Regions from separate parts of the Solibacillus sp. FSL W8-0372 genome, predicted to be linked through region 3. Evidence: predicted binding sites of a transcription regulator. Region 3 holds the regulator's gene; each other region holds the start of a gene.

Region 1 (10,655 bases), 960 kb from region 3:
AACACGTATCACGTGGTTTTAGCGCTGTCTTGCCGTAGCCCACCAATCAAACAAGTGAAATTTTATTAGAAAGCAACCCGTTTGCTTAAAAAAAGGATAGACCGCTTGGTAATGAGGGGTATGAAGACATAATCATAAACAAAAGCAGCCGATTTTAAGACCGGCTGCTTTTGCGTTACGTGAAATATTCAAGTTTTGCATTCGGAAAGAACTTTTCCATATAGCTATATAACTGCTCTTTCATTTCATCTTCTTCGTCTTTTTGATAAATAAATTTACCGATTCTATACTTGCCCCATTTAACACGTCTTGTAGATTCATCCAGCTGTAATTTAGTTTTTGGATAATTTTTCTCAATGACATTTTTAGCTTTCTTAGTGAATCTGTGCTGAATAAATTCAAACGTTATATCATCGCGAGCATCCCGCGGTAATTCTGCATCAAGACGCTCAAACATATGATAGTATCCTTCTTGCCATCCATCATGAAGATAAATTGGTGCGACAATAAAACCAAGAGGATAACCAGCCCTTGCGACTTTACCAGCAGCTTCAATACGTTTTGCAAGAGGAGAAGTACCGGGTTCAAAATTTTTAATGACATAGTCGGCATTTATGCTAAATCGGAATCTTGTATGGCCGTTATGTTTTGCATCAAGCAAATGATCAACATGATGAAATTTAGTCACAAACCGTAATCTGCCTAACTCTGTTTGCCCAAAATGTTCAATCGCTTTTTTTAATGAGTGAGTTAAGTGGTCGATTCCTACAATATCAGAGGTACAAGCAGCTTCAAAACGTGTAATCTCAGGAGCGCGTTCTTCTATATAATGATCAGCGGCTTCAAATATTTCATCGACATTCACATATATCCGAATATACGGTTTACTCCCCATAGTTGTTTGCAAATAGCAGTAATGACAATGTCCCATACAACCGGTAGCGAGAGGGATGGCATATTCAGCGGATGGTTTAGACGTGTCAAACTTCAGTGTTTTACGAATGCCTACAACGAGGGTAGATTTTGCAATCCGGTACTTTTGTAAATCATTGTCTCCAGGAAGGTCCCGAATCTGATTATGTGAAGTAGTATAGCGAATTTCAATACCTAATCCTTCAAATTTTTCTTTCAGCTCTTTTCCAAGTGGATAATCTAAAGCATTCGGTTCAAAATAAACAAGCTGGGGCATAAACGGTTTATTCATGATTATCCTCAGTGATGATAATCTGCATTAAGCACGATGCATCGGTAAGATTAAGCATCCTATCACCTTCTTTTCTTTTTAGGATTAGTTTGTCTAAAGGTCGACTAATTATGAAAGGGAATATTGCAGTCCTTTTGAAAAGGGTGAAGGTAGTATTCAGATTGAGTTATAAATTTTCCTTCTGCTTAAGAAAATCAATGACTACTTCAACATACTCTTTCTTTGGATAAGTAAAATATAATTCGCTCGCTGCGCGGATTGAATCGCCAAAAAAGAATCGTTCATATTGCATTTGCCTCGTACCGAATGAGCTCATTGTTAAATCCCAAGCTAAACGGAATATTTTTACGCGTTCCTCTGCTGTTTTAGTAGCGCCTTGAAGATACTGATCTAAATCTGCTCTTATATCAGAATGGAATGCTTTTTCGGTAGGTAGCGTAATCATGCCACTTGCGCCTATGAGCTGAATTATTTCGATGTAGCGAGGGTAAAGTTTCGAAAAAATATTACCGGCAATTTTCAATGGGAAAATTGCTGGGCGTAAATAGCCCCAATCATCTAGTACTGCATTATTCTCCGATTTTTCCAAAAGGGCTTTCATTGTTTCTAACCCAACGATGATTTCTGATAGCTTTTCTTGAATATGCTGATATTCACGGACTTTAATTGTATCTACAAGAAGCTCCGCAATACCTAGTATAAATTCTGTTTTGACAATCTGCCTTATCGTCACCTGATATTTAGCGAAGTGATGAAATGAACTTTCCATAAGAAACTTTCCGGCAATTTCAAAATTATTATAAAAAAATACTCGCTCCCACGGCACTAATACATTATCAAAAACTATAAGGGAATCGATCTCTTCAAACCGGGAGCTTAGCGGATGATCAAAGGGGGAATCCCCTCCAACAAATGTATCTCGGCAAATAAATTTAACACCTTTCGTATTAGAGGGAATGGCAAAAGCAAAAGCTTCATCTTCTGCGAATACAGCTTTACCGGCCCCAAATACTAACACTTCATCGGTCAAACCACCTTGTGTAGCCAATAAACGTGCACCCTTTATTACAAGACCCTGTTCATTTTCTTCTATAACCTTCGCGGAAATCGGCTCATTTGTTCGTTCGAAATAACTTTGAGACCGATTTACTTGTGGTGTAATGAATGTATGCGTAAGTGATAAATCATTTTCTCTGACTAATTCAAAAAAAGCCTGAATATTTTCAGGGAAACAGTTTTCCTGTCCCTCCAATATTTTTACTGAAGAGGCAAAGCTCATTAAAACGGAGTTCAAATAGTCAGGGCTTCTTCCTAAAACACCATAAGTATGTCTAGCCCAATGTTCAATCATTTTCCTTCTTTTCAACAAATCGTTTTTTGTTTTTGGCTGTAAAAAGGAAAGTCCAAGAGGTTCACCTGATTTTGGTGAGATAAAGGTCATTTCATCTTTTATTTTTGGATTATGCTGTAGGTCATAAAGAGAAGCTTTTGTTTTAATAAGACCTTTGAAAGCGGGGTGTTCAGAAAGTAACCCTTCCACCTTTTCCCCATCAAACCAAACTTCATTATTTAATTGATTTAGTCGATTAATATAAAATTCTCCATTTATAGCACCCATGTATTCACTCCTTAAATTTCATGGAAATATAGAGCTAGGTCACTTGATGTAAAGCAACAAATTAAAATTCTTTATATACGCAACATATGTCAATGATGTAAATGGTGTCACTATAGTACGTAAACAGACTATAGATTAGAAAAACAGATGGACTTAGAAGTGCTTTACAGCTACCTCTAAGTCCATCTGTTTTAACTTATGCTAATTATAACTTGAATTTTGAAACAGAATCTGATAAATTTTCGACTTGCTCATTTAAATGAGTGACATGAATTGTTACTTCGGTAGTGGCCGAAGTTTGTTCTTCAATCGAACTTGCAATTTCTTGCGTTTCAGCTGTTACCTCTGTTGTCATTTCATGGACTACTAACATGGAAGATAGTACGACATTTTTTTGCTGCTGCATTGTCGATACATCTTCCATTGTTCTAGTAATAGATTCTTTCATATTTTCCAAAGTATCAGATAGCTGTTTAATTGCATTATTAACAGTATCAACAGCTACTTTTTGATTATCGCTAATCTCATTTGTTTGCTGCATTACTTGAACAAGTTGCTCTGTATCTTCCAATATACTTTTAATAATTTCCTGAATGTTCGTAGTTGCTGCTTTTGAATTCTCGGCTAATTTCCTTACCTCATCAGCCACAACAGCAAACCCTTTACCATGTTCGCCTGCTCTAGCAGCTTCAATGGATGCATTTAGTGCAAGTAAATTTGTTTGTTCTGTAATTTGAGCAATTAATTTTGTTACTTGTGAAATTGATTTTGTTTTATCATCCAGATTGCTTGCTACAACCGTTACTTCCTGGAATGCTCTTTCTAAATTTGTGTATGTTTCTTCCAACTGATCAACTTTATGAATAGTTGTATTAGCTTCAATGAGCGCTTCTGCCGCATCATCGGCTACTTGTTTTGATTGTAATTCAATTGTCTCAATACCCTCTGCTAATACATGGAGAGCATTAGAACCATCTTGCATTTTTTCAGCCTGTTTACTACTGCTCATAGCAATTTCTTCAATACTAGTTGAAACATTATTTAATGCTTGTTCATTTTCTTGAGCAATAATAGCTAAACTGTTAGAAGAACTACGAATTGCATTAGTATTTTCATTTACTTGAAGAACTAAATGATGAACACTATCCAGCATTTGATTGTAATGGTTTGCCAAATCAGCAATTTCATCATTAGAATTCGTTTCAAAGCGAGAAATAAAATCACCACTTGCTGTTCTTTCAAATACTTTTTTTAAATTACTAAAAATCTGAATTAGTTTAATTGACATGAAATAAGCGAATAAACAACCAATGACTAATCCAATAATGAGTGATATCCAACCGTTAATTGTAAACTCCTTTAATTTTTCAGCAAAATTATCTTTATCTATAACAGAGACAATCTTCCAATTGTTTTTTTCTATTGTCTGTATTTCACCCGAATAATCAACACCAGCCCAATTAAATTGTTCAATTTGATTATTTGTATTTGAATTATTTAAAAGCCAGCTAAATTCCGTTGCTAATTCACTAGGGGGTAATAAATCGGAAACACCCTCAACTTTACCGGAATTATCAGCATTAATATTTTTTCCGTTTCCATCTTCAATAAATGAAGAAACAATAAGACCGTTTGGATCAACAATCATCAATTTGGAAGAGGTGCCTTCTTCAATGCTTTCTCGTATTGAACCGATTGTTGAAAAGTCAATATCAAAGCCGACTGCACCAACTAACTCACCACTATTAAATATTGGAGCAATAACGGAAGTCATTAATTGATTTACGCCAGTGTCCAAATAGATATCCATCCATTGTAGGTTTGGATTACTATTTAACTTTGCGAATGTTTGAGAGTCACGAACATCCCAATCGTATGTAATTTCCGGTGTCACATGTAAATTGCCAGTTTTAAAGTCCATGAAATACACCGCTAAATAATCACTATTCTGTTCTTGAAGCGTTTTTGTAATTTTATCAATTTGGGTATAATCTTTTTCATCATTTGTTAAGATTGCTTCTACTACCTGACTAAATTGTAGAATAGCCGATTCATAATTCAGTAAGCCTAAAGATACTTGATTAACTGCATTCTTTGCATTATCAGAAGAGGTTTGATGATTTTCCTCCTCAAGAATGTTACGCACATTCCACTGGCTAAAAATTACAGTTATACCGACTGCTAAAACGATAGCAAAAGATATATACATCATCCACTTCGCCTTTAATGTAAGGTTTTTAAAAAAATTCACTTGTTTCACGTCTTTCTTTTATCTAAATATTTACTTTTACACCGAAAAGTAGAAAGTTTATCTGGATAAAAGTATATATACGTATAGGACTTATGTCTATAGAAATTACTTCTTTGAGGGCAAAATGCATTATAATTACAATTTTCTAAATAATATTACTATTCAATGGGTATACTGTATATGATGGTTGATTAATTATTTGTTACGGCTGAAGGATTGATTTTGACGGTTGCGAAAATTGTTTGAGGAAAAAAGTAAAGGCTGTCTATTTATATAGTAATTATATGGATTAACGTAGGCTTTTAAAGTGTTGGTTTATAAAATAAAAAGTCTTATAGAAAATAAATATTTCATTTTAACCTAACTTAAAATGCGTTGTCAACAAATAAATTGTATTTTTATTTAAGAAATGTTATAATAGACTTACAATTGTGGTATTTCGAATTCTGCTGTAAATGCAGAGAGAATTTGGAATACGTTTTTTAATAGTCTTTTTCAAAATTAAGGTAAAAATTCAAACAATTGTGTGTGGTTTATTAGAAGTTATTTAATTTGATAATAAATTTACCTGTAAAAATGTGAAGGAGGACTATAATAATGAATTTAATTAATAAGAAAGTTACCCATAAGCTGTTTGGTATGGGAAGTGTTGTTAAACATAATGATTCAAGTATTGAAATACATTTTGAAACGGAAAAGAAAAAATTTGTTTTCCCTGATGTATTTGAAAAACACCTGAAACTTCATGATAAAGGTGATGCGAGTTCACTTGAAAAAATTATTGAAAAAAGAGAGCTAGAGCGAAGAGAAGAAGAATGGCAAAGAGAAGAAGAATTAAAACTTTTGCGTAAAAATCAGGATCTTCGTCAACAACATGAAAAACTTATGAAAAACCATAAACTTCATCCCGAATCCCAGATGGTTTTTTGGTGTGATGAAGAAGAGCAAAGTACGGCATTTTCGGAGTGGAAAGTTTTCTCTGGGGTTGCTAAAAGTGGCGTTAACAAAGGGAAACCAAATAAACCGATACGATTGTTTGAAAATAGTGCGGTCTTATTAACTGCAGTAGATCCTAACTCGTCAGAAAAAGAAAGACGTATTTTAGGTGTTTATATGGTGAAGGAAGATTTTATCGGAAAGCTTAGCCAAGATGGTAATATTCCTGCCCATTCAAAGTTCAGATTAAAACTTACAGAAGAGGAAGCGAATAAAATGCTCTTCTGGAATTACTATGTAAATGAAAAGTTTACTCATAAAATGACTTGGAATACAGGTAAACATCGTTACTTCAATAACCTTTGGATGGCACAAATTTTACGCGACATAGTATCGCTTAAAACTGATCCACAGGAACAAGAGCTAGCACAACAATTTTTTGATTACTTCTGCAAAATCAATAAAATATCAGCTCAAGAGTTACCAAATCCTAATGGTGCATTAAAGCGTATTTAATTTTTTACTCTAAAAAAGAGAGGTTGCAACCTGCAATCTCTCTTTTTGTACATTCAAAACTAAATGGATGAATTACATATACTTTTCATTAATCAAAAATATAACGAATTACATCTATTGCTTGGTCAACAGTTTCTACGGTTACATTTGCTTTATTGGAAAGCTCCTTCAAAGGGTGAATCAATGACTCTGGTCGAATAATAATAGTTGGCTTGTTCATAGCAATAGCCGTACTTGCATCCATTGCGGTATTCCACTGTTTATACTTTTCGCCGAATAAGGCAATGACGATATCCGCTTTTTGCATTAATACTTGTGTTCTGAAATTATTAATATCCGATGCTGCATTATCTTTATGGAAGTTAGAAGGCTGCTCCCCTAAAATTTCTTCCCCAATATTATCAGAACGATCATGGTTTGTTTGTGGAGCTACGAAGCGTAGGGGGAGATTATTTTCCTTTGCCTTTTGTGCTACTTCTTCCCGCCAATTGTCATGAATCTGTCCTGCAAGATATACTGTCAGTTCCATTCCTATCCCTCCTATTTATTTTCACTATAATCTAATACTACCCAAAGTAATGGAGATTTTAAAGGAAACCTAATTGTAAGGATAAAGCAGGACGAAGATATGTTATGGTGGAAAGTAAGAATAATAAAAGCAAATAAGGAGATTTAACATGAATATTGGTATAGTTGGGGCGGGTGCAATCGCTCATTTTTTATTAAATGAAATTAACCAAAAGGACCATAATGATTTAAGAGTTAAAAGTGTATTCGTAAAGGATAAGAGAAAGTACGAAACAGTTGCATCGCAATTCGAGGTTGAATTATTTACGGATCTCACTGATTTTCTAAGTTCGGGTATTGATGTTGTAGTGGAAGCGGCGAATATAAATGCTGTGAAAGATCTAGTGCCAGACATTATAACTCAAAAAGATGTTGTGGTAATCAGCGTCGGTGCATTTGCTGATATGGAACTAGTAACCAAAATTAGTCATCTTGCACACAAGTATAATAATGATATTCATTTACCTTCAGGAGCAATTGGGGGCTTGGACATTTTACAAAATGCACATGCCCTCGGTAAAGTTACTTATGTTTCACTCACTACTTGTAAGCCAGCAAGTTCGTTAATTGCTGAGGAAATTGAGGAAGCTCAAGTCGTATTCGAAGGAAAAGCAGCAGATGCAATCGAGCGATTTCCTAAAAATATGAATGTTTCCATTGTCCTTGCACTGGCCGGGATTGGTATGGAAAATACTAAAGTAACTTTAATTGCGGATCCATATATTGAAAAAAACATTCATCATGTTGAAATAACAGGAGAGTTTGGGGAAGCGACATTTACGATTAAAAATAATCCATTGCCGGAAAATCCAAAAACGAGCTATTTAGCTGCTATGAGTATTTTAGGAACACTAAAGAGGATGAACGGGAAGATTAGAATAGGTGGATAGTGTTTTAAACGTGAAATGTTGTCCTTAATCTTTAGATATATAGGCAATATTGTAGAAGGAAACGTTTGAAAAGTATAAAATAAAAAAGTGTTTTTGAGGCTTACGATAGTTTTAAAGTAACTGATGACAATTATGCTCTATTAATGAGCTTAACTTAAGGGATGAGTAAAGCAAAATCCCATTTTGAGAGGACTTGAAATAGTATGAAAGAAAATTTTTGGAACGATTTACCGAAACCGTTTTTCGTTCTTGCACCTATGGAAGACGTGACGGATACTGTTTTTCGTCATGTTGTAGCGAAAGCAGGCAGACCGGATGTATTTTTCACAGAGTTTACAAATTCTGATAGCTACTGTCATCCAGAGGGAGAAAAAAGTGTAAGAGGTCGTTTACATTTTACGGAAGATGAACAACCCCTTGTTGCACATATTTGGGGAGATAACCCAGAATTTTTCCGTCAAATGAGTATAGGTATGGCCGAAAAAGGATTTAAAGGTATTGATTTAAATATGGGATGTCCTGTACCAAACGTTGCACAAAGAGGGAAAGGAAGCGGTCTGATTCTTCGTCCCGATGTTGCAGCTGAGCTGATTGAAGCAGCAAAAGCTGGTGGATTACCTGTCAGTGTAAAGACTCGTCTTGGCTATAAAGATGTAGAGGAATGGAAGGAATGGCTGACACATATTTTAAAACAGGATATCGCTAACCTATCGATTCATTTGCGTACGAGAAAAGAAATGAGTGCGGTTGATGCTCACTGGGAGCTAATTCCGGAAATAAAAAAATTAAGAGATGAAATTGCGCCACAAACATTATTGACAATCAATGGTGATATTCCAGATCGACAAGTTGGTTTAGAGCTCGCTGAAAAGTACGGTATTGATGGGGTAATGATCGGCCGTGGTATTTTCAAAAATCCTTTTGCTTTTGAAAAAGAGCCGAAAGAGCATAGCCCTGAGGAATACCTTGATCTTTTAAAGCTTCAACTTGATTTACAGGATAAATATGCGGAAATGCTGCCACGTTCTATGTCAGGTTTACACCGCTTTTTCAAAATTTATGTTAAAGGCTTCCGTGGTGCAGGTGAGTTAAGAAATCAATTAATGAACACAAAATCAACGGATGAAGTACGTGAACTGCTGAATAATTTTGAAATAAACAAAGTCAAAGAATAAGAACAAAATTAAACTCCTGTGGACCTTAACAAGTCCACAGGAGTTTAATTTTGTTCAATTACCAATTTATAGTAGTGTTATTCACAACAATACTGTATGATACATAGTATATAATAATACTGTATGACATACATTATTATGGAGTGAGGTGTATTAGTGAGCAATTTATTGAGTTCCTTAAAGATAGAGCTTAGAAGAGGGACTTTGACATTAGCTGTCCTTAGTCAATTAAGAACACCGCAGTATGGGTATTCATTAGTCCAATCATTGGAAGGAGCAGGAATTTCTATTGATCAAAGTACTTTGTACCCTTTACTACGTAGATTGGAAAAGCAAGAACTAGTTTCAAGCAGTTGGGACACATCAGAGAGTAGACCTCGAAAATATTATGTTTTAAGTGAATTTGGTTTAGAGATTTTTTTAGAATTGAAAAAAGAGTGGATTAATAATTCTAAGGAACTGTATTCCTTATTAGGAGAGGGAGATGACGATGAAAACGAATTTAATTGAAGTTTATATTCAAGAAGTCACTAGAAGGCTGCCTGAAAAAATGCGTTCAGATATTGCACTTGAATTACGCTCAACGATTGGGGATATGCTGCCTAACCATCATACCGAGGCGGATGTTAAAGATGTGCTTAATCAGTTAGGTAATCCAGCGGTATTGGCGAACGGGTATAAGGATCAGCCAATGCATTTAATAGGTCCACGCTATTTTGATGTTTATATGTCATTATTAAAAATGATTGTACCAATAGCTGCTGTCGTTTCATTAATAACAATTATCACAAAATATTTCATTGGTTTTAGTGGAGAAGAGGCGATATTAAATAGCATTTTATCCTTTGTCGGAGAAGGTATCTGGACGTTGATTCAAGTAGGAATCCAAGTTTTTTTCTGGCTAACTATCACTTTTGCTTTATTAGAAAGATTTGATAAAGATAAGGAACAGCTGCCATTAACTTCAGGTTTAGAAAAATGGACCGCGGAAGATTTAAAAAATGTTGCATATATATCTAAGCAGAAAACAATTTCGAAGTTAGAGATTTTCGGGAGTTTAATGTGGACGGCTATTTGGGTGACACTTTACTTTTATGCTAACCAGATTATAGGAGTATATGAAGGGGATGGTGGTCGATTAGAATTTGTTATGCCAGCATTAAATCAGGATGTTTTACAACAATATGGGCTAATCGTTCTTATTATCGCGGGGTTGGAGATTGCATTTGCTCTTTATAAGTTATTGAAGGAACAATGGACAAAAAGAATGGCTATTGGAAATACAGTACTTGAAGTAATTTCAACAATTGTTTTCATTATTATTTTAATAAAACCTAATTTTTTGAGCGAAGAATTCGTTGTTTATATAACTAATCTGTTTACGATTACGAAAGAGCAATTCAATATGTGGCTAATAGGGGGTGCAATTATTATTTTAATAATTACTGCCGCTATTAATATTTATGATGGTTTCAAAAAAGCAAAAGTATAATAAATA
Region 2 (10,655 bases), 1.8 Mb from region 3:
GGCGCCAATTCAACATCAATTTTTTCAAAGGCTTCCCGTTCATCATCAGATAATAATCCCCCTGCATCCATACGCATCGGATAGACACCATCGTTAACACCAATTACAAAAATCGCCTTTTTGTTATCAAAGCGTGCAAAATCAACGGTTGAAACAGTCACCTCATCCAAAGTTGGGGGCACACTTGAAAATTGAAGTGTTTCAAAGCCTTCATCTAATATTTGTGCCACTTCTTCCAACGGCATAATTTTGTCGCCGAACATGAGATCGAATTGCTCTAAAATATGCACCCAGCCATTCCAAGCCTGCTCATGTTCCAGTGATTGATGTAGTGCATTCGTCAGTTCTTCCTGTTCCTGCATTTTTAAAAGCTTTTTATAAATATCCAGTTGTTCCATAAACTCATACAATGCCACTACAATTTCACGGCCTGTCCGTTTACCTTTCAAGCGATTTTGCAATGCTAAAACAGGTTCGCGGATTAAATCCCGGACTGACTTTAAAAGATGTTCATGTTCCAATTCATCTTCTGTCTGTATCGCATTTACTTTTTCCAAAGATTTAAAACGACGATAATGCCAAACTTCTTCGTTTAGCCATCGATCATGGACAATCCCTTTTGCAATGACAAAATTTTCAAGAATGTCGGCTCTGTCTCGCATTGCCATTAAATTCGCTCCATATGGAAAGAACAGATCCGTTTTAATACTCCGGAATATCGGCTCATATTTCCAATTTGTTGTAATAATTTCCAACACAGATCGACTAAATTCAATAAGGGGATGATATAGCATTGCCCGTTTCTCATTTGAGAAAAAAGGGATCTCGTATTGCATAAAGGTCGTACCGATAATTGCCTCATATACATCCGCCTGGCGATACATAATCCCGATATCTTTATAACGCAAACCTTTTTTTAAGATGAGTTGCTTTATTTCCTGGGCAATTCCTTGCACTTCAGCTCGTGGATTTACCCCTTCCAATATTTGCGCATATCCTGTCGATTCAATTGGAGCGTCAATAACTTTATCAAAGCTTCGTTCAATTTGTAGCAAGTCCTGATTTTTTGCTCGGTAATTTACTTCGAGATGAACTCTTGGCTCCTCTTCAATGTCGATTCCCCGTTCAAAACGCAACTTTTGCAGTTCATGCTTTATTTTGTCATATGTCATGGCGGCCCTGTAAAATACGGATCCTTCGAGCATATCAACTTGAGGGTCCTCCAACGGCAGCACAATTGTGACACGCTTTGCATAAATTAAAAGCTCTTTTAATATCGACATTTCCTGTCCATTGAATGAAACAAACCCATCTAAATACACATGGGTATCCCGCAAGCTTTCCATCTTCGGAATGCGTTCAATTAGCATTGGAAAGTAGCCGTCCCCGTCAATATATTCCGTTCCTATGCGCTCATGTAGCTGCTTTAATATTATGTGTAAATCATGCAATTTATGGAGCAGTACTTCACTCGCTCCATTTTCTCTAAGAGAATTAATTAGTGGCTCAATTGTCTCCACATCAATATGGTACTGACTGAATTCTTTTAGAATTTGCTCGACTTCCTTCGTAAAACCACGCTTACCGGCTGCTCGTTTAAATAGTAGAAATTCTTCTTGATGTTCTTCCAAAATACGGCGCAATAACATGCGGTACCCTGTGCCACCAATACGCTCTCGTGCAATACCGCCTTCATTTTGCAGTACATACCATGCCAACCGCTTAAATGTCATAACTTGCGCCCGCATCATGCCTTCAATGTCATAATTCGTCGTCAGTTCATACTCTGTTGTAAATGACATTTGGTCAGGTACTAAAATAAATATTGGATTGGCAAACAAATTTGTTTTTAAATCCTCCACAATCTCGCGGTGAATAAAAGCTGTTTTCCCAGTACCTGCCCGACCCGAAATGACTCGTAATGTCATAATTTCACCTCATTTATCTTTGTTAATCTATTATAATATAAGAATACATGTTCGTACATTAATGGCATTCATAAAACAAAACCTTGTTCATTTACGCAACTGTAAAAAACAAGGTTTAATCATTACATATTATTTATTTCTTCTAAGTTTTTCAATTTCACGCAAGTCGCGCTCTACACGCTTATTTAAGATGCGTTCGATAAGTTTCCCGATACCCCAGATGACCAATACAATCACAATCGATATAATAATCTTTACCGGTGACGCTATAATTTCTCGTAAATCACTACCTAAATAACTAATTAAAAAAATCATAATTGGCTTAGAAATAAAAAGTGTTAAAAAATAATACTTTTTCTTAATATTTGACAGACCGGCCACACTGTTTACAACAACAACCGGTGTGAATGGCAAACATAGCAATACAAATAATGGTGTAAACCCTCTTATATCTACCCAATGGATCAGTTTTTTAACTTGGGTTTGTTCTTTTATGCGACGGAAGATACGATACTTCCCAAACTTTCGAATCATTAAGAAAAACAGATAAGATCCTGCAACCGTCCCAAGCCATGACAGTAGGAAGCCCCAAAACAGTCCGTAGGCAGCTGCATTGGCAACGACGATGACGAATAAAGGTAATATTGGTAAAAAAGATTCTATAAAAGTTAAAAATATACCGAAAAAGGGACCTAATAATTTATATTTTTCTACAACAATTTCTATATTGTCGATAGTCATCCAATCCAACATAACCTTCACTCCTGCCAAAACATAAAATACTCGAAGCATTCAAAATTTTATTTTGATCTTTTTCACTTTTATAGTAACATAAATTATTCTATGTAACCTTAAAAAAAGAACCCCGTGTTCACGGGATTCTTTGCCTTCTATAATCTAGTTCACTACCAAAAGTCCAATTTTATAATTATCATCCCGATGTACAACATGTTGAGCTAAACGCAACTCACCGGCATGATCCAGCACTTCCAGACGACAATGGGCTGCATTAATTTGCAGCGCTTTATATAAATCTTCTTCTGTATAAACATCTTGTCCATTCACACGCTTTATTACTTCTCCTGCCAAGAGGCCCATTTTTTCTGCCGGCGAATTCGGTAAAATCCCTGCAATCATAACACCTCTATCACTACGCATTACAGCATAGCTATTACGGTCTTCGGCACGGCTGTAATAAATCCCTATAACCGTCCGCGAAATTGCTCCTAATGCCAATGCTGCTGCACCTAATACAGGCGAAAAATAGGCAGTTAATCCGACTATCAATACAAATTGACCAATCATGACTATCGAACGCCCCATTTGAGGATAAACGTTCATCGGCAGCTTTTGACGAACCATTTGCTGGAAACCAATTATAAATGGGAAGACAATGAGTGAAAACTGCTCAGCACCCACTGTAAACTGCGGCCAAAATGGAGCAAAACTTTGAATCCCATCACCTGGTATTATTGTAAATACAGGCAATACCCAAAGCTGTTTACTGTAATAACCGATACCGTTTAATCCGCGCTTAGTCGTCTCCATAATAGGAGAGGCAAAACGTCCCCCATAGCGTCGAATCAATATTCCTTCCGCCATTAATAAAAGACCTGTCAATATTGGTACTGTCATGACAAGATTTGTTACTGCATCCGTGCCATTCAATTCAAGCGGACCGATAGAATACGTCCAATTTTGCCATTGCATAATAGCAAGCATACAAAAAGCGATTGCCATTACAATAGCCGGTGACAATAAATGATAAGTATAAATAATTAATGCTACGAGACTTACAACAAAAACAACAGTTAATAATTCGAGTGAGACCGTTAAGCCAATGACAAGACTAAAAACGGAAATAATGACGGAAAGTACAAACCCCATTACTAGCATATTTTTCAACTCGGACCAGCCACCTAATATACGCCTATTGAAGAATCGCCGTTCACGTTTCACTCTGCGGTATCCTAAATAAATTGCAGATATTATAGCGATATACATCAAAGGATTTATAAAAAGTCGGCCAATCCCTTTCAAAATTTCAATTAAAATTGTTTCATCCATTTTCTCACCTACCGTACAATTAATTGTATCAAATCCTATTGATTATGCGTAGTCCCATTTGTACCGATAATAAAATAAAGACGACCTGAAATAAACAATTTCGAGGTCGTCTTACATATACCGATATTCTTTTTTCTTTCTATAAGAGCATCACATTATTACATCATTCCAATTGATGCATTACATAACTAATCGCCATCTGCAATTGCATATCATTTACCTGTGATTGTTTAAATGTTTCAAGCTGTTTCGTTAGTTCTGCGAAGAAAACTTCATCCATATGACGCCCTTCAGGCAAATCTTGTTGTCTTCTAAAGCTTGCTACTTCCTGTGCTGTATCCATATCGAAAAATCCATCGGTACGACTTATAGTAAAGCCCAATTCACTTAAAATCCGCTGACTATAGGCAACTTCTTCACTATACTCCCCTACTTCAAAACGACCTCTCAGTATTTTCGTTTCTACACGGTATAGTGGGTGTTGAGTCACTTCTACATCTGGATCCACACCAACATCATGTACCCAGCGCTTGGACGGTGTAAGCCATTTATTCGTCGATAATTTCACTTCTCCGCCATTTTGTAGATCCCATGTTTGCTGAACAGTCCCTTTCCCAAAACTTGTGACGCCAATAATAACTGCTCGTTTCCAATCTTGCAGCGCACCTGCAAACACTTCACTTGCAGAGGCACTTCCCTCATTTTGTAGAATCGTGACTGGCGTTGATCGTAGCCATTTTGCATAGGGTTCAAACTGTTCAATTTTCTTCGTTTTCAGTGGCTCTGTTACACCATCATGGTTTTGCATATAAGCAAATACGACTTCCTTTTGCTCAAACATGCTCATCATTTGTGCAACACTATGTAAATAGCCACCTGGATTGTCACGCACATCAATGATTAACCCTTCTACATCCTGCTCAATTAATGCATCAAGAGATTTTTGCCATTCATCGGCAGTTTTTTCACCAAACATCGAAATAGTCATGTATCCAATTTTCGTTCCTTCTACTTCAATTACATCTCCTTGCACAGTATCATTTTTCAAGCGTTCCCTTTTTATACTTAGCTTTACATGTTGCTCTAGCTCAGGTCGATACAATACGAGCTCCACACTTTCCCCTTCCTTACCATGCATGAGCTTACGTACTTCCCCCATCGTTTTCCCTTCAAGTCGTACCTCATTGATCTGTACAAGCTCATCCAATGGCCTGATCCCTGCTTTTTCTGCCGGTGAAGATTTAATTGGTGCTACGACGATAAACTTTCCATTCGCTTCTGATAGTTCCAGACCGATTCCAATCCGTTCACTTGCGAGCGTCTGTTTATGTAATGCCGCCTCTTGCTCCGAATAATATGTGCTATATGGGTCATTAATTGCATTGGCCATTCCGCGAAGTGCGCCTTCCACTATTTTTTCGGAATCAATATCATAAACTGACTCGCTCGTTATTAACTTGTGCAGTTCATTCACCACAGCAAAATCTGCCTGTTCAACTTTTGGCTGTGTCTGCATTTTCAATGCCCAATAGACACCTACCCCTATACATAGCAATAAAATAATTAATAAAAAAATCCGACTTTTCCGCACAAATTCTCCTCCGTTCCATAAAATTTATGAAGCGAAAGAAAGATTCATACTTACAAAGACGGATAGAACATGAATTAATTTAATTGTGTCACATTTTCTCGTAATGTATCTAAATCAAGCGGACCTACAATTGTCTTTTGAATTTTCCCCTCTGCATCAATCATAAAGGTTGATGGAAGTGTTAAAAGTTCATATTGGCGGGACACTGTTTCCTCCAATTCCAAAACAATTGGAAATGTTATATCATAGCTTTTCAAAAACTGCTCGACACGTTCAATCTTTTCCCTGTGATACGTAACATTGACACCGACAATTTCAACATTGTCTGTTTCGCGGTATTTCTCATAGTACTTTTGCATATGGGGCATTTCTGCCTCACAGGGTGGACACCAAGTTGCCCAGAAATTAAGTACGACCTTTTTCCCACGTAAATCTGAAAGGGTCACCGGTTCTCCCTGTATATTATATAAAGTAAAATCAGGTGCAAATTGTCCTTTTTCAAGTCCAATTTCCTCCCCTAATTCAATTTCTGTTCCTAATTCCTCACTGCTGATCGCTGTACTTTTATCGAGTTCCTTTTTTATATATGTACTTAGCATCGTAACGACGAGAACTAAAATTATAACGATACCTATATTCTTTTTCATCAACCTCACCTCACTATTTCTTCCTATTAGTACAATATCATACCTTTATGGAATTTATTCAAAATTAAAAGGCAAAACTTTAACAAATAAAGTTTTGCCTTTCATATTTATAATGATATATATCGTAATGGATTTACTGCATTTGAACGGCTGCCATTCCATTCGCCAACATGAATTTCAAAATGTAAATGTGGTCCAGTTGAGTTTCCGGTATTACCTAATCGAGCAATTTGCTGCCCCTTCGAAACAACATCACCAACACTTGAATTAAAGCCGCTTAAATGGGCATATGTTGTCGTGAAAATTTGGCCTTCGATTGAGTGGGTTACCATCACTACATTCCCATAGCCATTCATTGTTCCTGCATAAGAAACAACACCATCAGCTGCTGCAACAACCGGTGTACCGATTGAATTTGCAATATCGATTCCTAAGTGATTTTTACTTCCGATTGGCCCGATATCACGTGAGCCGAAGCCTGAAGTAAATCGCCCAGCTGCTGGTCTTGTCCAAGTACCAGCTGCAACAGTTGGTAAATTTCCAGAGCTTGAAACATTACTGTTATTTTTCTTTTTATTTCTTTTAGCTTCTAAAGCTTTTTGTCGTGCAATTTCAGCTAATCGAGCCTGTTCTTTAAGGAATTTCTCTTCTACTTCTTTACTTAACTCTACTTTATCATCGTATTCTTCTTTTAACGATGTTTTTTGAGCACGTAATTTTGCTTCTTCTTTTTCAAGCTCAGCTACTAATTGATTTTTTTCTCTCTTTTGTTCCTTTAATGACGCCATTAGTTTTTGCAGTTTCGCCTTATTCGCTTCTAAATTCTCTTTTTTCTTTAGTAGCTCTACTTTTTGGACTTCCAGCTTTTCCTGGTCTTCCTTTTGCTCACGCATAATTTGACGGTCAGCATCCATAAGGGTACTTACAGCAGAGAAACGATCAATAAAATCTACAAAACTATTAGCACCTAGGAGTACATCTAAATAACTTACCGTACCACTTGATTGAATTGCACGGGCACGCTCACGCAATAGTTCGTCACGCTTCTTAATTTTATCTTGTAATTCTTTTATTTCATCTTCCAATATCGAAATTTCTTCATTTGCAATTTCGATATCCAATTCGACAACTTCAATTTCTTGATTCTTTGCATTAATCTTTGCCCCAATTTGCTCTAATTGAGAAATAATTTTCTGCTGACGATTTTGATTTGTTTGAATTTCATTTGTTTTTTGTTCGAGTGATTTGTTGAGCATCTTTTTCTCAGCTTCAAGTTGGCTGCGCTCTTTTTTTAGTTCACTTAATGATGCTGCATAAGCTGCCGGCATTTGAATAAATAAAATAAGCGCTAGTAGTACAGCAATGATTTTAAATGAACGCGTTGTTAGCTTCTTCAAAACCTGTTTCCCCCTAAATGCATGAATAGTAGTCGCTCGTTTCGTCTCTCTTTTGTTGATCTTTCAAAGAGCATGATGCAATTTATGTTATATTACACTTTTAAAAACTTACGCACTGACATAAAGCTGCCCCATATACCGATGAACATGCCGATGAATAAAATTAGTCCATTCACCTGCAGCATAAGTGGTGCAACCTCTAATAATTGGAACAACTCGCCTTTTAATCTTGGTGCAAGTAATTCATAAATATTGTAATAAGCAATCGTAACGGCTGTTATAGGAATGATAGATCCAATGATTCCTAGCCACATTCCCTCTAACACAAATGGAATGCGAACAAAAGAATTTGTAGCCCCTACAAGTTTCATAATTTCTATTTCATCTCTACGTGCAGTAATCGTAATGCGAATCGTATTGGAAATTAGGAACATCGCTGTAAACAGCAAACCTAAGATTAACACAAGACCTACATTACGTGCAATTTCTAAGAAGTTAAATAGTTTTTCTACTTTACCTTCACCATATTTCACTTCATATGTGCTTTCAAAGCTTTCAATCTTCTTTGCTACTTCAGCAGTTTTTAATGGATCGACCGCTTTTACGTATAGCACATTATATAATGGATTGTTTTGTTCAAATAAACTTAATTCATCACCAAAGTCTTTAATTAACTTACTTAACTCTTCTTCCTTCGAAGAATATGTAACTTCTTCAACATCTGGTAGATTGTGAATTTCGTCAACTAACTGTTCTTCAGCAAGTTTAGCTTCTGCCTCATCGGGAATAATTTCTATTAATACACGAATTTCAACATCATTTTCTAAATCTGATGCCACTTTGTTTAAATTCATCATAATGGCTGCAAATACGCCTACCAATAATAATGTTACTGTTACGGCACTGATGGATGCCAATGTCATCCAACTATTTCGCCCTAATGATTTGAAACTTTCGCGGAAGTGACGTGCAATTGTTCTAGTTTTCATAGCCGTAATCACCTCCGTACTCATCACGGACGATCATTCCGCCTTCAATTGCAATAACGCGTCTACGCACTGTGTTTACAATTTCCCGGTTATGTGTAGCCATTACAATCGTCGTACCTTGGCGATTAATTTCCTCAAAAATATTCATAATCTCCCAAGATGTTTCCGGATCGAGATTCCCTGTAGGCTCGTCCGCAATCATTACTTTCGGACGATTTACGATGGAACGGGCAATCGCCACCCGTTGCTGCTCCCCACCGGAGAGCTCATTTGGTAGCATACGTACTTTATGCTTTAACCCAACAAGTTCAAGCACTTCCATTACTCGTTTGCGGATCACTTTCGGCTGCTCTTCGATTACTTCCATAGCAAACGCTACATTTTCGTATACCGTTAAGCGCGGTAATAATTTAAAGTCCTGAAACACCACCCCGAGCTGACGGCGTAAATGAGGCACACGGTTGTCTTTTAACGTTCTTAAGTTAATCCCGTTAATTAATACATCACCTGAAGTTGGCTTCTCCTCGCGGTACATCAACTTTATAAATGTCGATTTTCCTGCTCCACTCGGTCCTACTACATAAACAAACTCACCTTTTTTTATTTGAACTGTAATCCCGTTCGCCGCAACGACCCCATTAGGATACTTTTTAACTACATTGTTCATTTGAATCATTAACGAAACCACCTAAGTCTTTGTCTTAATTAAATTATAGTCTTAACTATTATAGCACTTTCAATCTATAATTTTATTACATTTTCTTTTCAATGTAGGCTACTATAAGTATATAAAGTATAATGTCGACACTACAACCTTCATTTTATTAAATAAGTTTTGTTTCTTCGTGTGATATAAACATTTTTTATGTTTTCGTAATATATTTGTTAAACTACGAAATTTTATTAATATAATATAAACTTCCCATTATTCAAGTAATTCGACATATAAAATGGAATTCCTTTACATATATTGATGAAATTTGGATTTTTATGAAGTAGGGTTGTTTTAGCGGAACTTTTTATAAGGGTGAGAGACTTAACTTTTTGAGGGTGTTAAAAATCAGAATTACTCCGTCTATTCTTTTTGAACAGACAAAAGGCACTTACTTATATAAGTAAGCACCCCTTCAGTCTTCTATATTATTGCAGTGTATAGCGTACTAATACCGTACCAGTACGTGATTCACCTACTAATTTCAGTAGTTTCGCGCCTTCCAATTCTTTTGTGAAGCGCAGCGATTTTGAAAGGAATTGCTCCTCTTCTTCAGAAAGCTTCACATCGTTCAAGCCAACGTCTGCTTTCCCGAAGTTTGTGAAAATTTGTCCTTCAAGTGCAACCGTTTTTGGTACATAGATTTCTACTGAACCTGCTAAAGCACGGGCTTTAATTTTGTGTGCCTCTGAGCTTGTAGTTGTAATGACAACATGTCCATTTACAGATTCTGCTTCTACTTCCTTTAATTCTCCGTCGATGTAGATGCGTCCATTTGCTGTTTCCACTTCTAAATCGTCGCCTTTTACATGACGTGCTTCTACCGTACCATTGCTCGCTTGCAATTCTGCATGATCGAAAGTTACGTTTTCAAGTCGAACGATACCGTTATACGTACGGGCTTTAATTAATTTTGCATCCATCTGTTCAATCGATATACTACCTGTTAATAATCGGGCGATAAATACATCGTAATGTTTTTCTGGAATAGCAAGTTGCACATTTAACTGTGTAAATTTATTTGCAGATTGAATAAACAATTTATCATTCGTCAATGTCGATAAGTTTTCAGTAACTTGCGAAATTGTTTCTTCCTGTGTACCTTTTTGCGGCGTTTTGCCAAAAATGTTCACTGTCACCAATTCGTCTGTTGCTCTTACTACATCGACTTTACCATTTGCGACCTCTAACTCAATGCTTTTAATATCGGAGATAGGATATGCAAACGTTTTAGTAAATTCTACTTTTTCACCAAAAGGCGTTTCAATATCAAGATCCTTAAATTTCGATAAAGCTGCACCAACCATTCCAGTCATACGTGTGC
Region 3 (10,655 bases):
CCTCGTCCTAAACGTGTTTCATCCTGTACAAATAACGATTTGATTTTATTTTCCCTCATATAATCGAGCATATCCAGTAATCCATCACGTTCCACGTCATAGCCGCTATGTTGATCCGTAAAAATCTCTACTTCTTTAAAACCGAATGCGCCTGCATATTTCGTAAGTTCCTCTTTCTGACGCAGCAACGATGTTTCTTGCGCACTTTTTTCGGTACTGACACGGCAATAAATAACTGCTTTAGTTTTTGTCATTATTATCTCTCGCTACCTTAATTGTCGACACATCGGATGATTCATTCAACTGAACAATATATTGGGCTTCCTTTTCAACTGGTACAACCAATATTTGTCCTGAAACAACTTTTCCATCTCGTAGACCATTTTCTTTTTTCACTTTGTTTATCCAATCATGCGTTGCCATTTTACCACGATAATGGTCTGCAAGCGACCATAAAGTATCTCCTTGTTCGATAGATACTTGTTCGTATAATTCTATATTATCGTCTTTATGGAATATTAATACCAATAATAGAATAGAAAACATGAGAAACATTGATGTGAAGCTGTTTAATTTAATTTTTTTCATAATAAATACCCCTCTTTTCGAATATACGTTCGGAATGTTTGTTCCCATAATAATACGAACATATGTTTTTGTCAACCGTTTTTTCGAACTTATGTTTGCATTCGTGTTCGCATACTGCTATACTTACACTAAGAAAAATAGCATGATAAAGAGGTGAGTTAGTTGACACAAAAAATTTCCAAGCGACAAGAAGCTATTCTAACTTTTATAAAAGAGGAAGTTCGTTCAAAAGGCTATCCGCCTTCAGTTCGTGAAATTGGAGAGGCAGTAGGTTTAGCTTCTAGTTCAACTGTCCACGGGCATTTAGCTCGATTAGAAAGTAAAGGGCTTATACGTCGCGACCCTACTAAACCGCGTGCCATTGAAATTTTAGATCAAGAAGAGCTATCAATAGCTAAGCAAGGTGTAATTCACGTACCATTAATCGGTAAAGTTACAGCTGGTTTACCTATTTCAGCTATTGAAGATATCCAAGAATATTTCCCGCTGCCCGATGCATATGGATCATCAGAAGATGAGTTATTTATGCTTGAAATAATGGGTGAATCAATGATTGAAGCAGGCATATTAAATGGGGATTACGTTATCGTCAAGAAAACTTCTACTGCAAGCAATGGAGAAATTGTTGTTGCAATGACCGAAGAAGATGAGGCGACTGTGAAGCGTTTCTACAAAGAAAAAACTCATTTCCGTCTACAACCTGAAAACAGTTCAATGGAGCCGATTATTGTTAATCAAGTATCAATTTTAGGTAAAGTAGTAGGGCTATATCGAAATATTCATTAATTAAAAGCTTGCCATTCTAATAGAATCGGCAAGCTTTTTCTTTTTCAAACAAAAAACCCAGCCGAAATCGACTGGGTCCTCCTTTATTTTTTACATGCATTTATAAAACTACTAAATAAACGTTGTGCATAAATATCACCGTTTGGTGCCAACTCTTCAGGGTGCCACTGTACAGCCACACAATATGGATGGGATTCGTGCTCTATTCCCTCAATTATACCGTCTTTTGCAACAGCCGATGTGATCAGACCTTTCCCTAATTTCCCTACTGACTGGTGATGGAAAGTATTCACACGAAATGATTCTTCTCCAAAAATAGCTTTAAACTTTGGTGTTTTCACATCAACAGTGTGGGCTAATTCTCCGCGCTTGGATGGTTGCTTATGTTGGACTATATTTTCCACCTGTGATGGAATATCCTGAATAATCGTACCTCCAAAGGCTACATTCATAATCTGCTGTCCTCGGCAAATACCTAGAATGGGCATTTGTCTTTTAAATGCTTCATTCATTAATAAAAGATCACTGTCATCACGCTTTCGTACTACACTCCCGATATTACGATGCGGCTCTTCATTAAATAATAACGGATCGATATCCGCACCACCAATTAATACAATACCATCAACAATATCCAATAAAGCCTCAACATTTCCTTTCGTCGCATTCGGAATACAAATCGGAATTCCCCCTGCTTGTTCAATTGATGTTAAATAGACATTATTAATATCCATTTTCTTGTCAAAGTCATACATCGTTAATCCAATAATCGGCTTCATTTTCTATCCCCTTAAAGTTAAAAAATAATTCAAATATTTTAAATTATACTATTATATCGCCTTAAATGACTACTAAAATTTACAAATAAAGGGGCTGCTAAATGCAGACCCTGTTTGACTAAACAATTTCAAGTTGTTTTATAAAATATTCCTTAATTTCTTTCCAATTATGGACGCTTGTATATCCTTCTTCTGCCCGATTGTATGGCATTGAATACAATAGTCCTGTTCCTTTAAATGCCGCAAGTTGTCTTGGACTGTCGTCAATTAAATAATCGGTATGTATAACTGCTTTATTTCCGCAAAATACAATATTTTGTGTTTTAATGAATGGAAAATGCTTGATTAGCCAATCATATTTGGCTGTGAATGATCCCGGTACATCCATTGCAGCAGTAGCTATAAAGATTTCATAATGCTCCTGCAGCTCCTGAATGACTTCAATTGCATCTTCATCCAGTAAGTCCAAATCACGGAAATAATCTGGCTCATTTAATAGTGCAAATAGTTTCTTCGCATCTTCACGTGGTAAATCACGCTGCGTAGTTAATAAAAATTCCTCGTCCGTAAAGGAAGTGCCAAAATTCTCATTGTAAGTAATACGTAACTTAGAATAAAAGTCAGCTAAAACCTGGTCCATATCAATCGCAATACTTTTCTTCATATAATTTCCTCCTTGAAATTTCCTAATTTAAGTTTATACAATTATATCGTGAAATAACAAGGTATTACTCTCCACAACTAACAACGAACATATTTGCGTTTAAATCCGATACGCCCTTTTTCAACTTGCTTTACAATTTCTGCATACGCGTGTACTTTTCCAGGCTTTTTTCCTTTATGCTTAATTTCTACCTCACCAATATCCTCTGCAATTTGCAACGCCTCATTATGTAATGGCTTAAAAGAAATACCGACAGTCATTACAAAGTTATTCATCGCAACTTGTGTACGTGGTGGTACTAGGTGGATATTTTGTTTTACCTGTTCAAGCATTTCCTTCATTTTCTGAACTGAGAACTCCTCATCTTTTCTATTACCGAGGAGCCAGCAATAACAATGCCAGCCAGCAGACATTTTCAGCTCTTCTCCACTTGCAATCCATTTATCGCTTACTTGTTGGGCAATCTCAGATTCCGCTAATGTAACTGCAACAATATAATCAGATATCATATAAAAATAGGCCTGCTCAATCCATCGATTATAATCTGCTTCCGACATTGCTTTTGAATCTGCGATGATTCCGGCAAAATACATCGCATCATAGTTCCCAGTTGCATATAATTGTTCCGCAAGTTCCTGGTCTATTTTGATTTGCTTAACATATGGTTTCATCGAGCCAATCGTTACACCAAATAGCGGTTCCTTTGCTCCGTTAGACATGTAAATTTTTTTCGTTCGTTCTTTTCCTAATTTTTCTAGTTCATGTATTATCATATTGAAATCCATATTAATCTGCTCCTTTAATCTGGATGTAAAACGGTTTTTTAACCCTTATATATATGATCTGCAATTAAATGTACATAATAACCATTGTATAGTTTTTACACTCATTTTGATCTTCTAAAAAATGTTTTATAACTGAATTTCCAACAAATCTTTATAGCTCTCCTCTACATCTTCACGAGTATGTAATATGAATTCAAGATAACAGATAAAATCCCTTTTATCATTTAAAAGTAAATATATTCCATAGAATAATAAAACAACCTCTGAACAGAATAAATTCAGGAGGTGATATTCATGAAAAACAAAAACATGAATACTGAATTTGGGATGGAAACAGACGTTAACAAGGTTATTAAGCAAAACCAGCAGGCTGAAGCTAAAAAGCAGCAAGCTTCTGGTCAATTCGCTAATAACGGTTTACAAAAAAGCCCTAGTTCAATGAACGCGGAATTTGGAATGGAGACCGATGTGAACCAAGTTAAAAAGCAAAACCAACAAGCTGAAGCTAAAAAGCAGCAAGCTTCCGGCTTATTTGCTAATAGTGGTTTACAAAAGAAACTTAGTTCAATAAACGCGGAGTTTGGAATGGAAACAGATGTAAGCCAAGTCAAAAAGCAAAACCAACAAGCTGAAGCCAAAAAGCAGCAAGCTTCTGGATTATTTGCAAAGAATCGTTCCCAAAACGGTAAATAATTGAATATCATCCCCATACCGGCAATTAATATTGCCGGTTTTTCTCCTTAAAAAAGAAAAAAAGCGTTGGGACAAAACGCCCCAACACTACTATTAGTACATCTTCATATATTGATCGCGTTCCCACTGATGAACAGTTGAACGGTACATATCAAACTCGATTTCTTTTGCTTCTTTAAAGTTTGCATAAATGTGGTTGCCTAATGCTTTTTGCACAACCTCGTCTTTTGATAGTAATGTTAAAGCGTCGTCTAATGCTGCTGGTAAATTATCGATACCGTTTGCTTTACGCTCTTCTTCGTTCATTACATAAATGTTACGGTTAATTGCTGGTGGTGGAGTTAACTTTCTACGAATACCTTCCAAACCAGCCTCTAAAATAACTGCCATCGCTAAATATGGGTTTGCCGATGGATCCACTGAACGAACTTCTATACGTGTTGAAACTCCACGAGAAGAAGGAATACGGATAAGCGGAGAACGGTTTTGCGCTGACCATGCTACATAACATGGCGCTTCATAACCCGGTACTAAACGTTTATAAGAGTTAACTGTTGGGTTTGTAATTGCTGTAAAACCTTGTACGTGCTCAAGTATACCTGCCATAAACTGCATTGCCGATTCAGATAGACCTAATTCAGTAGATTGATCATAAAAAGCATTCTCTTTTCCTTTAAATAAAGAAACGTTAAAGTGCATTCCTGATCCAGCTTCACCGAATAAAGGTTTTGGCATGAATGTAGCATGTAAGCCATGCTTACGAGCAATTGTTTTAACAACTAATTTGAATGTTTGAATATTGTCACAAGCCGTAATGGCATCAGCATATTTAAAGTCAATTTCATGTTGGCCAGGTGCAACTTCATGATGTGAAGCTTCAATTTCAAAGCCCATTTCTTCTAACTCTAACACGATGTCACGGCGGCAATTTTCACCAAGGTCTGTTGGTGCTAAGTCGAAGTAGCCACCATGGTCATTTACTTCAAGACTTGGTTCACCTTTTGAATCTAACTTAAATAGGAAAAATTCTGGTTCAGGTCCTAAGTTGAAGTTAGTGTAACCTAACTCTTCCATTTCCTTCAATACACGCTTTAAGTTATTACGTGGATCACCCGCAAATGGAGTACCGTCTGGATTATAAATATCGCAGATGAATCGCGCTACTTTCCCTTTTTCGGCAGTCCATGGGAAGATCATAAATGAATCATAATCTGGGTATAAGTACATATCAGATTCTTCAATACGTACAAAACCTTCGATTGAAGAGCCATCAAACATCATTTTGTTATCCAATGCTTTATCTAGTTGGCTTACTGGAATCTCTACGTTTTTAATTGTCCCTAAAATGTCTGTAAACTGTAAACGAATGAATTTTACTTGTTGTTCTTGTACGAGTTGCTTAATATCTTCTTTTGTATATTTACCCACTAAATTCCACACTCCTATAATTGTTCAGTACCGATTTTTATCAAATTTATATAATTTACACGCTATTGATAAAAGCGTGATAAATCCCCTTGTCGAAGAGATGTCTTTTGCATGCGCTGAGCTTGTCGCATCTCTTCACGCAAAATTTTACGTAAATCTGAATCCGAAATAACTTCTTTACTCGCCTGTTGTATTGCTGGGTCATTTTTCATGTCAAATACTTTCTTTATACCTGCCATATTAATACCCTGTTCGAGCATATCCTTAATTTCCAATAAGATATCGACATCGTTTAATGAAAACATTCGACGATTACCTTCTGTACGGTGTGGCTGAATTAAATCATGCTCTTCGTAATAACGGATTTGTCTGGCTGTAAGATCCGTTAATTGCATGACGATACTTATCGATAATAGTGGCATTGAACGTCGAATTTCACTACTCATTTAATTCACCCCCTTACCGCTATATTACGACTTGTTACGTACATTGTCAATTATATGTTAGAAAAACTGACATACGTTGTATAAATCAGCATTTTACATACTAGACTTAGAGAAGTGACCATCACAAATTGAACAGACTATATACTATTACCCTAAATTCTATAAAAACAGCGTGTATTTTAAATATTTTCCTAATATTATTATTTAATTAAAAAAATCGTCCATAAAATAGACGATTTTTTTTAAAATTAAGTTAGTTTTTGGACAGCTGCGCAAATCGCATATTTAACATGTTCATATGTTAAGCCGCCTTGGACAAAAGCTGTATATGGAGGACGAATTGGACCATCAGCAGTTAATTCAATGCTTGATCCTTGAACAAATGTTCCCGCTGCCATAATAACGTCATCTTCATAACCGGGCATATATGCAGGTTCCGGGGCAAAATGAGCATTGATAGGAGAAGCTGCCTGAATTTCACGACAAAACGCTACCATTTGTTCTGGAGTCCGGAATGCTACAGATTGAATTAAATCTGTTCGTACATCCGTATAATGAGGAGATGTCGTCATTCCGATTTCTTCTAACATTGCCGATGTAAAAATCGCACCTTTTAAACTTTGCGCAACAATATGCGGTGCCATGAAAAACCCTTGATAAAAATCTGCTAACGTATTCAATGATGCACCCGCTTCAGCACCAATACCAGGTGAAGTCATACGGTATGCGCATTTTTCTACTAGATCTGCGCGTCCTGCAATATAGCCGCCTATTTTTGCAAAGCCCCCACCAGGATTTTTAATTAAAGAACCAGCCATTAAATCTACACCTACTTCTGTAGGTTCAAGCAACTCCACAAATTCACCGTAACAATTATCAACAAAAATAACTGCATTCGGTGCAATTTCCCTAATTTTTAAAACCATTTGTGAAATTTGTTCAATTGTAAAGGATGGACGTGTTGCGTAGCCTTTTGAGCGCTGAATTGCAATCATCTTTGTATTTTCGTTAACTGCATTTTTCACACCTTCCCAATCGATTTCCTTATTTCCGATTAGATCAACATGGGAATAGCCAATTTTGTAATCCTTTAATGATCCCGTATCTTTTTCGCCGCCGTCGACGATTGATTGAAGTGTATCGTAAGGTTTCCCGGTAATATAAAGAAGTTCGTCACCAGGTCGTAGAATGCCAAATAAACTTAATGTTATAGCATGTGTGCCAGATATAATTTGCGGACGTACAATTGCTGCTTCCGCTCCGAAAGTTTCCGCATATACACGCTCTAAATTGTCCCGACCCTCATCATCATAACCATATCCTGTAGAAGGATGCAGATGAAAATCACTTACTTGATTATTTCGAAAAGCAGCTAGTACTTTTTGTTGGTTAAAAAATGCGCGGTCATCTACTTGTTGATGATAAGTACGAACCTTTTCTTCAACTTTCGTCGCTAGCTTTATAGTTTCTGGTGTTAATAATGATTGAAATGCCATGATTTACTGCTCCATTCTGTTCAAACTGTAACTATTATACCTTAAAAAAATTAGTTTTGACGAATGTTTGAAAAACTGCTATCCTCATGGCGATAGTATTAGTTGGATTGGGAGAGATGAATATGGCTTGGGAGGTATTCAGTGTTATCGGGACCATAGCATTTGCAATATCAGGCGCAATTGTAGCTATGGAAGAAGAGTACGATTTATTTGGAGTTTATATATTAGGAATTGTTACAGCTTTTGGTGGGGGTGCAATCCGTAATATATTGATTGGTTTACCAGTTTCGACTTTATGGAATCAGGAAATGATGTTTCAAATTGCACTAGCTGCCATTACCATTTTCTTTTTAATACCGAATCACTTTATAAAACATTGGAATCGTTGGGGAAATGTAACCGATGCAATTGGATTGTCTGCTTTTGCAATTCAGGGCGGGATGTATGCTGTCCATTTAGATTTGCCCCTTGCCGCTGTTATCGTAGCAGCAGTATTAACAGGAGCTGGTGGTGGTGTTGTACGTGATCTTCTTGCTGGAAGAAAACCGATAGTTCTACGTCATGAAATATATGGGGTTTGGGCTGCATGTGCCGGTTTCTTACTTGGGCTTGAAATCTTTAAAGGTGATATATTTTTGTATATCTTATTTGTCCTAATTACTGCTTTGCGTATTTTATCGTATACAAAGGGCTGGGGATTGCCTTCGAAAAAAATAAGCATAGTAAAATAAGCAAAATAAAAGCTGTATCAAAAGTCAAATTTACTTTTGATACAGCTTTTTTAGTTGGAAAATATGTGCGGCTACAATTGAAAGAGGGCGTGTCCTAAATGACTGCTAAACATTCCCCTGTCAATTATTACTTGAATTCCAACTCTCCGTCATAGGCCATCATTCCGCCTTCGAGATTCGTTACATCAAAGCCTTTTCCCTCTAAATATTCACAAGCATTCGCACTACGAACGCCACCTTTACATACAACTATATATGATTTTGAACTATCCAATTCATCTGTACGTTCCGGAACAGAACCAAGTGGAATATGTACTGCACCCGGGATCATTCCGTGCTCCACTTCAAAATCTTCACGTACATCGATTACATTCAAATCTTCATTCGCATCCAATAAATTAATCAGTTCATCTGTCGTCATTGTTTTCATTATAATTCCTCCAATACTAGTACCATCTTAGTCATTATAATCAAACAATTAATATTGCGCTACCGTTTAGCCGGATTACTCTTCTTCATCAAGTAATGCAACATTTTTGGCAGGAACAAAAGTAGAAATGGCATGCTTGTAAATTAATTGCTGCTTCCCTTCTGATTCCAGTAAAACAGTAAAATTATCATAAGATTTAATTAAGCCTTTTAGTTGGAAACCATTCAGTAAAAATACCGTTACAAAAGTATTGTTTTTGCGTAAATTATTTAAAAACGTATCCTGCAAATTCAGTGATTTCATCATCGTCTAATCTCCCTTACCATAGTATACATGCAATAGTTAATTATTCGTTATTCATGTAAGATTTACCTTTTAAATTTAAAATATTTTAGATTATACTTCTAACGGCATCCCAATCATTTCCAATCCAAGAGATATCCATTTTATTTCGGAAGTATGTCAATTGGCGTTTAGCGTACCTACGGGAGTTTTGCTTAATTTGTTCGATTGCTTCTTCAAGTGTTACTAAACCATCAAAATATGCATACAACTCTTTATAGCCAATCGCCTTAATCGACTGTACATCCCGGATACCCGCATTATATAATGCTCGCACTTCTTCAAGCAGACCAGCTTTCATCATCAAATCTACACGTAAATTTATACGTTCATATAATTTCGCACGGTCCATGTCCAGTCCGATAATTAAATGATTGTATAGGGGAATATTACCGCGGTTAAATTGCTCTTCTGCGCGGGATACACCGGCAAGCTCTGCCATTTCCAATGCACGAATGACGCGTCTCGTATTATTCGGATGAATTTCTGCTGCAGAAGCTGGATCAATTATTGCTAATTTGGCGTGCATCGCTTCTGGACCTAATTTCTCCAATTCCTCATAATATTTAAGACGCGCTTCTTCATCGACTTCTTGTTTTGTAAATTGAAAATCATAGAGTACTGACTGTACATAAAGTCCCGTTCCCCCTACGATAATTGGCATTTTACCGCGGGCTTGAATTTCTTCAATTTTCCCTCGGACTAGCTGTTGATATTCTGCTACGGAAAATGCTTCTGTAGGTTCTTTAATACTTAACAGATGATGTGGAATCCCTTCCATTTCATCAACAGTGATTTTTGCTGTACCGATATCCATATGGCGATAGACTTGCATTGAATCCCCATTAATGATTTCCCCATCTATTTCTTTTGCTAAACGTATGCTCAACGCTGTTTTACCAGATGCTGTAGGGCCAATAATGGCCACTACATCAATTTTATTATTCATCTTTTAACCACCGTACTATTATTTCCATTACTTGATCCTTCTTTTTTTCATTTAATATTTCATGTCGCATTCCTTCAAGCAAATGTACCTTCACATGCTCCAGCCCAGCGTCCACAAGCTGTTTACCTGTACGCAGAACACTTTTCCCATTTTCATCTGCAATCGGGTCAAGTGTACCGCTTATGAGCAATATTTTTAAATCAGGACGAATGCGTGCATTTTGATTTTTGTTTTTTAACGTAAGAATCCCACCGGTTAAATCTGAAAAAAATTGGTGAGTCGCGATAAAACCGCATAAAGGATCCTCAATATACTTTTTCACTTCGTCTTCATCAGTAGTGAGCCAGTCAAAGTTTGTTTTTGGATTTTCTATGTGCCGGTTAAAACCTGCGAAACTAAGCTTATGCATTAGGAGACTTTGTTCTTTTGCGCCTTGCAATTTCACTAATTGACCTGCAATGGCATGACCAGCTTCATGTAGTAATTTTGCAGAACCTGTACCGCTCAATACTAAGCGTTCAATCATTCCGCTATGTTG

Evidence for each region. Region 3 encodes LexA, which represses DNA repair genes until DNA is damaged. Its sites were predicted from a motif close to CGAACATATGTTCG; they were not measured.
Region 1: a site for LexA is predicted at 5,589-5,602, ahead of MKY13_RS17695 (malate synthase). Genes of this name have one in related genera too.
Region 2: a site for LexA is predicted at 1,969-1,982, ahead of addB (helicase-exonuclease AddAB subunit AddB). Genes of this name have one in related genera too.

Annotation. Positions count from the first base shown of each region.
Region 1 covers NZ_CP150204.1:3,442,320-3,452,974, reverse strand. The annotation lists gene splB (spore photoproduct lyase) at 176-1,204, opposite strand; gene hpaB (4-hydroxyphenylacetate 3-monooxygenase, oxygenase component) at 1,371-2,822, opposite strand; gene MKY13_RS17700 (methyl-accepting chemotaxis protein) at 3,028-5,073, opposite strand; gene MKY13_RS17695 (malate synthase) at 5,671-6,525, shown strand; gene MKY13_RS17690 (YtoQ family protein) at 6,614-7,054, opposite strand; gene nadX (aspartate dehydrogenase) at 7,203-7,982, shown strand; gene MKY13_RS17680 (tRNA-dihydrouridine synthase) at 8,186-9,157, shown strand; gene MKY13_RS17675 (PadR family transcriptional regulator) at 9,314-9,667, shown strand; gene MKY13_RS17670 (hypothetical protein) at 9,648-10,649, shown strand.
Region 2 covers NZ_CP150204.1:707,223-717,877, reverse strand. The annotation lists gene addB (helicase-exonuclease AddAB subunit AddB) at 1-1,928, opposite strand, end outside; gene MKY13_RS03385 (TVP38/TMEM64 family protein) at 2,058-2,681, opposite strand; gene MKY13_RS03380 (PDZ domain-containing protein) at 2,826-3,995, opposite strand; gene MKY13_RS03375 (S41 family peptidase) at 4,159-5,586, opposite strand; gene MKY13_RS03370 (TlpA disulfide reductase family protein) at 5,661-6,233, opposite strand; gene MKY13_RS03365 (peptidoglycan DD-metalloendopeptidase family protein) at 6,341-7,630, opposite strand; gene ftsX (permease-like cell division protein FtsX) at 7,723-8,619, opposite strand; gene ftsE (cell division ATP-binding protein FtsE) at 8,609-9,295, opposite strand; gene MKY13_RS03350 (DUF4097 family beta strand repeat-containing protein) at 9,760-10,655, opposite strand, start outside.
Region 3 covers NZ_CP150204.1:2,480,780-2,491,434, forward strand. The annotation lists gene MKY13_RS12635 (recombinase family protein) at 1-254, opposite strand, end outside; gene MKY13_RS12640 (LysM peptidoglycan-binding domain-containing protein) at 241-588, opposite strand; gene lexA (transcriptional repressor LexA) at 751-1,374, shown strand; gene MKY13_RS12650 (gamma-glutamyl-gamma-aminobutyrate hydrolase family protein) at 1,458-2,153, opposite strand; gene MKY13_RS12655 (5'-3'-deoxyribonucleotidase) at 2,272-2,817, opposite strand; gene MKY13_RS12660 (DNA alkylation repair protein) at 2,895-3,602, opposite strand; gene MKY13_RS12665 (gamma-type small acid-soluble spore protein) at 3,897-4,295, shown strand; gene glnA (type I glutamate--ammonia ligase) at 4,389-5,723, opposite strand; gene MKY13_RS12675 (MerR family transcriptional regulator) at 5,786-6,169, opposite strand; gene MKY13_RS12680 (methionine gamma-lyase family protein) at 6,418-7,665, opposite strand; gene MKY13_RS12685 (trimeric intracellular cation channel family protein) at 7,788-8,396, shown strand; gene MKY13_RS12690 (rhodanese-like domain-containing protein) at 8,524-8,826, opposite strand; gene hfq (RNA chaperone Hfq) at 8,902-9,132, opposite strand; gene miaA (tRNA (adenosine(37)-N6)-dimethylallyltransferase MiaA) at 9,218-10,117, opposite strand; gene MKY13_RS12705 (alpha/beta fold hydrolase) at 10,110-10,655, opposite strand, start outside.